Regions from separate parts of the Rhodoferax sp. RT4P68 genome, predicted to be linked through region 1. Evidence: predicted binding sites of a transcription regulator. Region 1 holds the regulator's gene; the other holds the start of a gene.

Region 1 (4,837 bases):
CTCTCTGTTCGAGGCGCACCAGACCATCCACCCGCGCACGGTCAGCGGCCTGTTCACCAACTGGCGCTGGGGCATGGTGTGGCTCACACAACTGGTGTTCTACGGCATGCCGTGGCTGCAGTGGGGCCAGCGCCAGGCCGTGCTGTTCGACCTGGAGGCGCGGCGCTTCTACATCTTCGGCCTGGTGCTGTACCCGCAGGACTTCATCTACCTGTCCGGCCTGCTGGTGATCTCGGCGCTGTCGCTGTTCCTGTTCACGGCGGTGGCCGGGCGGCTGTGGTGCGGCTTCACGTGCCCACAGACGGTCTACACCGAAATGTTCCTGTGGATCGAGCGCAAGATCGAAGGCGACCGCGGCGCCCGCATCAAGCTGGAAGCCTCGGCCATGACGATGGAAAAGTTCGTCAAGAAGTGGTTCAAACACATCGTTTGGCTGATGGTCGGGCTGTGGACAGGCTTCACCTTCGTCGGCTACTTCACACCGGTGCGCGAACTGGCCATGGCCTTCTTCACTACGCAGATCGGCCCGTGGCAGGCGTTCTGGGTGTTCTTCTACGGGCTGGCCACGTATGGCAACGCCGGCTTCCTGCGCGAGCAGGTCTGCAAGTACATGTGCCCCTACGCGCGCTTTCAGAGCGCGATGTTCGACAAGGACACGTTGATCGTCAGCTACGACACCGCGCGCGGCGATCCACGCGGGGCACGCCCGCGCAACACCGACCCGGCCGCGCGTGGCCTGGGTTCGTGCATCGATTGCACGCTGTGCGTGCAGGTCTGCCCGACCGGCATCGACATCCGCAAGGGCCTGCAGTACGAGTGCATCGGCTGCGGCGCCTGCGCCGACGTCTGCGACGGGGTGATGGACAAGATGGGCGACGCGCGCGGGCTGGTGCGCTTCACCACGCAGCAGGGGCTGGCGCAGGGCTGGAGCCGCGCGCAGATCTGGCGCCGTGTGATGCGTCCGCGCGTGCTGATCTACTCCACGCTGCTCGTCGTGATCAGCGTGGCGCTGCTGACCAGCCTGCTGATGCGTACGCCGTTCAAGGTCGACATCGTGCGTGACCGGGGCGCCATGGCACGCATCGTGGCCGGCGGCATCGAGAACGTTTACCGTCTGCAGATCATGAACGCGACGGAATCGCACCAGCGCTTCCAGATCACGGCCAGTGGCCTGGCCGGGCTGACGGTGGCCTCCGAGGCCGTGGTCGAGGTCGATGCCACGCAGTCGCGTTGGGTGCCGGTGCGGCTGCAGTTGCCGTATCCGCAACAGGGCGGCACGGCCGTCGGTTCGCACCCCATCCATTTCGAGGTACGCATGCTGGATGGCGACGGCCAGCTGCGCGAAAAGTCTGTGTTCCTTGTTCCGCGTTGAATGCCAGAGGTGATCTCCATGCCCAACCCCCAAGCAACTCCAAGCGTGCGCCCCTGGTGGCGCTACGGCATGGTCTGGATGGTGATCGCCGGCCCGCTGGCGGTGGTGATCGCCGGCGTCGCCACGGCCGTCATCGCGTTCCGTGGTGCCGACCCGGTCGTCCGCAGCAGCCACCCTGCGGTGCGGGCACAGAACCAGCCCATTGCGCTGCAGCCGGCCCTGGTCGGGCGCAACCACGCCGCCACAGGTGTGGCCCCGGCGCGCTGACACCATGTGGATGCGACGCGTGATGTGGATCGGCTGGCCGGCCTTCCTGGCGGCCGGCGTGCTGGAAATGCTGGTGTTCGCCTTGGTCGACCCGCATGACCTGCACTGGCTGGGCCGCGAACTGAACTGGTCGCCGATGGCGGTCTATGCGGCCAGCTTCTTCAGCTTCTGGGCGGTGGCGATCGGCTGCAGCGCGTTGACGCTGCTGCTGGCGACGCCGGAGCGGGGCGCGCAGCGTTAGACGGCGCTCGCGCCGTCGACACCCCGCCGGGCCGTGTTGCGCCGGCCGCCGCCTGGGCCGCAGGCCGTTCAGTGGCAGACCAGCGGGTTGACGATGCGCTGCAGCGCGTCGGAATCCAGGATGCGCAGGTGGCGCTGCTTGACTTCGACGATGCCGTCTTCCGCGAACTTGGAGAAGGTGCGGCTGACCGTCTCCAGCTTCAGCCCCAAATAGCTACCGATCTCCTCGCGCGTCATGCGCAGCACCAGCTCGCTGCGAGAGAAGCCACGCGCGTGCAGACGCTTGACCAGGTTCAACAGGAAGGCGGCAACGCGCTCTTCGGCGCGCATGCTGCCCAGCAGCAGCATCACGCCATGCTCGCGCACGATCTCGCGGCTCATGATCTTGTGCACGTGGTGCTGCAAAGCATTGACTTCCCGTGACAGCTCTTCGAGCCGGTCGAAGGGCATGACGCACACTTCGGCGTCTTCCAGTGCCACGGCGTCGCAGTTGTGCTGGTCGTTGACGATGCCGTCCAGCCCGATCACTTCGCCAGCCATCTGGAAACCGGTGACCTGTTCGCGGCCATCGTCGGTGGCCACCGTGGTCTTGAAAAACCCGGTACGGATGGCATAGAGCGAGGTGAATTTGTCGCCACTGCGGAACAGGGTGGTTCCGCGTTTGACGGGGCGCCGTGTGGCCACAACCTCGTCGATCCGTTGCAGTTCCTCCGGGTTCAGCAGCATGGGCATGCAAAGCTCACGCAGGTTGCAGTTGGAACAGGCGACTTTGATCGTGTGCGGGTTCATGGCGTCCTTTCATGACGTGGCGCAAATTGTCGCAAAACCACTGCGATAGGACTTGATGTGGGTCAAGGACACGATACACGAGCGGCGTCACAGTGCGCCTCTGGAGTGACCATGAACCCACCGCAGCTACTGGCCGCGCAAGCGACTGCCCCCGTGCCCCTGGATGTGTTGCGCCGCCTCGACAAGCCGGGGCCACGTTACACCTCTTATCCGACGGCGGACCGGTTTGTCGAGGCTTTCGATGCCGACGACTGGTTGCAGGCGATGCGTCAGCGCCGCGTCGGCGCGGCTGGGCGTGTGCTGCCGCTGTCGCTGTATGTGCACATTCCGTTCTGCGAATCGCTGTGCTACTACTGCGCCTGCAACAAGACCATCACACGGCACCACACGCGCGCCACCCGCTACCTGGACCATCTGGAGCGCGAGATCGGCCTGTACGTGCAGGCGCTGGGGTCTGGGCAGGCGGTGTCGCAGCTGCACCTGGGCGGTGGCAGCCCGACGTTTCTGAGCGACCACGAGCTGGCCCGGCTGATGGCGATGCTGCGGTCCCAGTTCACGCTGGCCCCGGGCGCCGAATGTGCCATCGAGGTCGACCCGCGTACCGTGGATGCCGGCCGCCTGCAGGCGCTGGCGGCGCTGGGTTTCAACCGCCTGAGCTTCGGCGTGCAGGATTTCGACCCGGCCGTGCAAAAAGCCGTGCACCGCGTGCAGCCCTGGGAACAAGTGGCCGCCCTGGTGCAAGCCGCGCGCGAGGTCGGCTTCGAATCGATGAATCTGGACTTGATCTACGGCCTGCCGCTGCAGACGCCCGATTCGTTCGCACGCACGCTGGCGCAGGTGGTCACGTTGCGGCCCGAGCGCATCGCGCTGTATGGCTATGCCCACCTGCCCGAGCGCTTCAAGCCCCAGCGGCGCATTCACGCTGCGGAACTGCCTGACGGCCCGGCGCGCGTGGACATGCTGGCGGCGGCATTGGCGACGTTCCAGGAGGCCGGTTACGTGCACGTGGGCATGGACCATTTCGCGCTGCCCACCGACAGCCTGGCCGTGGCCCGGCGCCAGGGCCGGCTGCACCGCAACTTCCAGGGCTACAGCACGCAGCCCGATTGCGATCTGGTGGCCCTGGGCGTCTCGGCGATCGGCAAGTTCGGTGCCAACTACGCGCAGAACGCCAAGTCACTGGAGGTGTATGGCGACCTGCTGGACCAGGGCCGGCTGCCGATCGAGCGCGGGCTGGCGCTGTCGCGCGACGACCTGCTGCGCCGCAGCGTGATCATGGCGCTGATGTGCCAGGGCGAGCTGCAGTTCGAGTCGATCGAGCTGGCCTGGCTGATCGACTTCCGCCAGACCTTTGCGGCCGAGCTGGAGGCCCTGCGCCCGTTCGAAACGGACGGGCTGGTGCAGATCGACGCCGGGCCGGGCGGCGGCCTGCGCGTGACGGCCAAGGGCTGGCTGCTGGTGCGTGCGGTGGCCATGGTCTTCGACGCCTACCAGGCGGCCGATCGCAAGCGGGCGACGTTCTCTCGCATCCTCTGAAATGACACTGCCCCCACGTTTACCGCTTCGCGTATCGCTGCCCTCCGAGGGGACGCGCCAGCGGCTTCGGGCGGCCGGGCGCCACTGACATGGCCGTCGAACTCGGCACGACCGCACTGTTGATGGGCCTGGCCGGTGGGCCGCATTGCGCACTGATGTGTGGCGCAGCCTGCGCCGGCATCGGCCGTGGCGGCGCAGCGGGCGGGCAGCGGGCGCTGGTGCTGTTTCACTTCGGGCGGGCGGCCGGCTACGCGGCCATGGGTGCGCTGGCGGCCTGGTCGCTGCAGGGCCTGGGCTGGTTGGGCGGTGCCAGTGTGGCGCTGCGGCCGGCCTGGTCGTTCATGCATCTGGCGGCCTTGGCGCTGGGTGTGGTGCTGCTGGTGCGCGGCCGCCAGCCGGCCTGGCTGGAGCGTCACGGCAAGGCACTGTGGCAGCGCGCCCGCGCGCGGCTGCCGGCGCGCGCCGGCCCTTTGTGGCTGGGGATGGCCTGGGCACTGATGCCATGCGGGCTGCTGCAGGCGGCGCTGATGACCGCTGCGCTGACCGGCCACCCCGCGGCCGGCGCCAGCGCCATGCTCGGCTTTGCAGGTGGGTCTGCGCTGTCGCTGTGGGCCGCGCCCTGGTTGCTGCAGC
Region 2 (4,837 bases), on a different contig from region 1:
CGCGCTTGTGAGGTTGGTGCGTCATGGGTGCCTTTCGGTATCGGGTGCGCGTGCCAGGGAGTGCTCGGCAGCCCGTCGCTGAGCGAGCGCAGGGACAGTGCTTGAGACGAGTCTAGGCGCAGGGCGAGCGCACGGCTTGCGGTAGATCAGTGCCTGGACACCTGGACGTCGACGGCACTGCGGACCGTCGGTTCCACGAGCTGGTAGTAGCGCTCATTGAGATGGCGTGCGACATCCCGGATGTCTTGCTCGGTCCAACCCAGCGCCGCGATCGACTGCCAGCGCTGAACCTGCCCGCGCAGGCCGTCCCAGTTCTGTACCAGCCGCTGTTCGCGCCAATGCATCTGCACGGTGTGGCACTCGGCGCAGTGCGTCTCGTAGAGCAACTGGCCACGCGTCTGGGCGCCAGCCGCCTGCGAGAGGAAGACGCCCGCCAGAAAAAGTGCCGCGACACGATGGCCGACCTCGGGGTTCAGCCATGTTCGCATTCGACCCAGACGGACGAAACGCCTCCTTGAGGCAGTGGCGAGTCCAGTCGCACGGTGCGCGTCGGTTGTCATCCCAGTGTCTCCAGTGTGTTGGCGCGGGTCAGGTTCGCTGGTACACGAGCGGCTGCCGCTGTGGTGGGCCCGACGCTGTGCCGGTCAGGCATCGATACGCCGGCCAGCACGTGCGAGGCGCCATCGATCAGAGTTCCAGTGCATCGCGGTGGTCCGGTACGGTGCAGGTCCAGCCGTACCGCTCCTGGACGGCCAAGCGCAGCGCGTCCGACGCAGCCGGCTCGCCGTGGGTGATGAACACGCGCCGCGGTGCATGCTGGGCGCCCAACCAGGTCAGCAACTGAGCGCGGTCGGCGTGGGCCGACAAGCTGTCCAGGTTGGCGACCTCCGCGCGCAGGGGAACATAGGTGCCGTGAATCTTGACGGCATCCGCGCCACCCAGCATGCTTGCCCCGCGCGTCCCCGCCGCCTGGAAGCCGGTGAAGAGGATGGTGTTCCTGGCTTCGGGTGCGTAGGCCTTGATGTGGTGGAGCACGCGGCCCCCGGTTGCCATGCCGCTGGCTGAGACGATGATGGACGGCACGCTCAGGCTGTTGAGTCGACGCGATTCTTCGATGGTGTTGACGATGATGGTCTGGCGCTGCATTGCGGTGCATTGCTCCGCGCTCAGCCGGTGTTCGTCGGCGTGGCGCTGGTACAGGCGCGTCGCGTCCGCCGCCATGGGGCTGTTCAGGTAGACCGGCATGTCGGGAATGCGTCGCGCTTCCTTGAGCACCTGAATGGCATGGAGCAGTGTCTGTGCCCGGCCAACCGCGAAGGCTGGAACCACGACGACTCCGCCGCGTGCTGCCGTGCGGCTGACCACGCTGGCCAGATCTGTCAGCGGGTCTGTCACCGGATGCTGGCGGTTGCCGTACGTCGACTCCACCACCACATAGTCGGCCGGCGGGGCTGGCTCGGGCGGGCGCATCAGCAGATCGTCGCTGCGGCCCAGATCGCCGGAGAAGAGCAGGCTCGCGCCCGGCCAGCCAATGCGAACGCTGGCCGCACCCAGGATGTGGCCCGCTCTGAACAACTGCCAAGACCAGTCGGGCCACGGCGCACATTCCTCGTTGAACGGAAGGTCCTGGAAGCGCCTCAGTGCCGCACGGGCATCCTGCTCCGTGTACAGCGGCAAAGCTGGCTTGTGCTTGGTCTGACCATGGCGGTTGACGAAATCAGCGTCTTCCTCCTGCAAGCGGCCGGAATCAGGCAGCAGCAACTCGCACAGCTCGCGGGTCGCCTGGCTGGCGTAGACCGGGCCCTTGAAGCCGAGCCGCACCAGTCGCGGCACGAAGCCGCTGTGGTCCAGGTGGGCGTGCGTCAACAGCACCGCGTCAATGTTGGCAGGGTCGACCGGCAGCGTGTCCCAGTTGCGCAGTCGCAGCTGCTTGAAGCCCTGGAACAGGCCGCAGTCCAGCAGCAGCCGACGACCTGCATGGGTCAGCAGGTATTTCGAGCCGGTGACGGTGCTGGTGCCGCCCAGGAAATCGATTCGCATCACGGTGGCCCTTCAAAAGATGGGTCAGTGCGCCAGCAGGACCGGCAGCGTCATGCTGTCCAGAATGGTTCGCGTGGTGCCGCCCAGCACCCACTCACGCGCCCTGCTGTGGCCGTAACAGCCCATGACCAGCAGGTCCGCACCCAGGTCCGCCGCCAGGGACAGCAACCGGTTGCCGATGTCGTCTTGGCCGCCCCCACGGTGCAGGGTGATCTTCGCGATGCCATGCGAACGCATGAATACATCGACCCGCGCGAGCTGTTGGGCGACATCCTCGCCATAGACCACGACGTGGACGCTGCCAGCCGTGCGGCACCAAGGGAGCGCAGCATGGAGCGCCCGCGCTGATTCGCTGCTCTCGTTCCACGCCACGAGCACGGAGCGGCCGATCGGTGTCGTCGTGCAAGCGTAGGGCAGCACCACCGCAGGCCGGCCGCTGTGGATGAGCAAGCCGGGCAGGAAGTCAGGTGGCAGCAGATGGTCCATGGGATCGTGCTGGTCGCGCTGGCCCAGCACCATCAGATCGGCGTAATAGGCGTGCCGCGCAAAGACACTGGGGCCGGCACCATCGGGCTCGATCCATCTCAGCCGCGGCGAGCCGCCGCCATGCGCCGTGAACAAGCGGTACAACTTGTCGTGACTGGCCTGTTGCGTCTTGTGCATGGTTTCCACCACCGGCCCTGCGGCACCGATCGACAACGGGTACAGCATGAGCTCGGACATGGAACACACGCGGCAGTCGACCTCTGCGTCGAGCGATTCGGCCAGCGCTCTTGCGACCTCGATGCGCGCGCCCATCCGCGCGGTGTGGTCCAGGTGCAAAAGGATCTTGCGGGGCGTGGGCATGGCGTCGTGGGTCAACAGGACGTCCCTACGGTAGGGGGCCCTGCCGGCCATGGTCTTGCGCTGCATCAATTCTTGGGTGGACGACGGGCGAGGGGCCTGTGACGAGCGCGGTGCGTGGCGCCGGTGGATGCAGCGCGGCGAACGATGCGTGCTGGCAGCCTGCCCAACCGAAAAGCCCCTGACAGCGTGGGCGATGGCGCTGGCTCGCCCGTGCGTTCCTACAATCGCGCCGCCGAGGCACGCCGTGCCCGCGCGCCAAGGAGACACGCCGTGCACGACAGCACCATCAGCTTCATTTCACGCGACGGCATTGCTGTGCAGACCTACTGCTGGGCGCCGGCCGGCAGGCCGCGCGCAGTGGTCCAGCTGCAGCACGGCCTGGGTGAACATGCCGGCCGCTACCGGCGCTTGGGCGAAGCGCTGACCGCCGCCGGCTACCTGGTCCACGCCCCGGATGGCCGTGGCTCGGGGCGCACGGCCGCCGGCGCCTACGGCCACTGGGGCCGCGACGGCTGGCCGGGCTGGGTGGACGATCTCCACCAACTGGGGCTGCGCATCCGCGCCGACCATCCTGCCCTGGCGCTCGTGCTGATCGGTCACAGCATGGGTTCCTTTGCGACGCAGCAGTACCTGCTGGAGCACTCTGCCGATGTGCAGGCCGCTGTGCTGCTGGGCACGAGCGAGCCTGCGGGGATCGCCACCGCGCTGAGCGCCGAGGGGCCGGTCGACCTCAGTGCGTTCAACCAGGCGTTCGAGCACCGTACCGGCTTCGAATGGCTGAGCCGTGATGCGGCCGAGGTCGACAAGTACTGCGCCGATCCGGCGTGTGGCTTCGTCGCGCAACCTCTTGCGGGCATCGACTCGCTGCGGCGTGCGGCAGACCCGGCCGCCATTGCGCAGGTGCGCGCGGACCTGCCGATCCTGATCCTGTCCGGTGACGCCGACCCGATTGCAGGGCCCGCAGGCGCGGCGGTGCAGCTGGTGGGCCAGCGCTACCGCGACGCCGGCGTGCGTGATGTCGATGTGCAGCTGTATCCGCAGGCGCGGCACGAGCTGCTGAACGAGACCAACCGCGACGAGGTGACGGCGCGGATCATTGCCTTCCTGGACCGCTCGGTAGGCCGCTGACCAAGGGCGCATGCAGGGGCTGCGCGCACGGCCGCGCAAGGCGCCGCCTGCGTTGCACCCACAACGCCAGCCCTCACGCGTGGTGGTGCTTCGCGCGGCGCAGGTTGTCCTTGAACTGCTCGGGCACGCGCTCGTCAAAGCCCAGCGCCACGCGCCGCACCTCGGGGGTGTCGGTCGGCATGTGGCCGACGCCCAGCGCGGCGGCGCGCGGCGCGTCGATGGCCACCACCGTGCCGCCCACACGGCCGATGCCGGTGATCTCGCACTCCACGAAATGCCCCGGGTCGACGCTGCGCGAATGGCAGGGCGTGCCCATCAGGATCACGTCGCCGGGCACCAGCGTGATGTGTCGCGCGATGTCGGCAATCACGTAGTGCGGCCCCCAGATCGTCTCCTCGCCGATGTGCGCCTCTTGCACCACCAGGCCGTCGATGTAGGTGCGCAGCGTCTGCGCGAACAGGTTCACGCCGCGCACGATGCCGGGGCCGATGGGTAGCAAAGTGTCGGCGCCCTTCACGCGCAGCATGCTGCCCTGGTCGGTGTCGCGAAAGTCCTGCAGCCCCATGTCGAGTGCCGGGCAAAAGCCTTCGATGAAGTCCCAGGCTTCATCGGGCGTCACATTGCGGCAGGTGCGGCCGATCACCACGGCGTACTCGCCTTCGTAGTTCAGGTACTTGCAGTCGGCCGGCTTGAGGATCTGACCCTTGTGGCCGTTCAGCGCGGTCGGCGGCTTGGTGAAGTAGGTCGGCGTCTCGGTCGGTTTGGGCTTGTTGCGCGTCTCGAAGCTGCGCGAGCTGTAGCTGATGTGCACCGCGATGATCTT

What was found. The regulator FNR, encoded in region 1, switches genes on or off when oxygen is low (the NO sensors DNR and NnrR bind a similar motif). The targets are predictions, from matches to a motif close to TTGATNNNNATCAA.
Region 2: a site for FNR is predicted at 2,942-2,955, ahead of AC099J_RS30365 (universal stress protein). Genes of this name have one in related genera too.

The regions. Positions count from the first base shown of each region.
Region 1 is NZ_JBWMBB010000011.1:134,259-139,095, forward strand. Features, by position in the region: gene ccoG (cytochrome c oxidase accessory protein CcoG) at 1-1,372, shown strand, start outside; gene AC099J_RS22335 (nitrogen fixation protein FixH) at 1,391-1,639, shown strand; gene AC099J_RS22340 (hypothetical protein) at 1,644-1,880, shown strand; gene fnr (fumarate/nitrate reduction transcriptional regulator Fnr) at 1,949-2,668, opposite strand; gene hemN (oxygen-independent coproporphyrinogen III oxidase) at 2,780-4,204, shown strand; gene AC099J_RS22355 (sulfite exporter TauE/SafE family protein) at 4,294-4,837, shown strand, end outside.
Region 2 is NZ_JBWMBB010000023.1:10,736-15,572, reverse strand. Features, by position in the region: gene AC099J_RS30380 (sensor histidine kinase) at 1-25, opposite strand, end outside; gene AC099J_RS30375 (c-type cytochrome) at 147-560, opposite strand; gene AC099J_RS30370 (MBL fold metallo-hydrolase) at 688-2,040, opposite strand; gene AC099J_RS30365 (universal stress protein) at 2,065-2,886, opposite strand; gene AC099J_RS30360 (alpha/beta fold hydrolase) at 3,157-4,014, shown strand; gene AC099J_RS30355 (fumarylacetoacetate hydrolase family protein) at 4,088-4,837, opposite strand, start outside.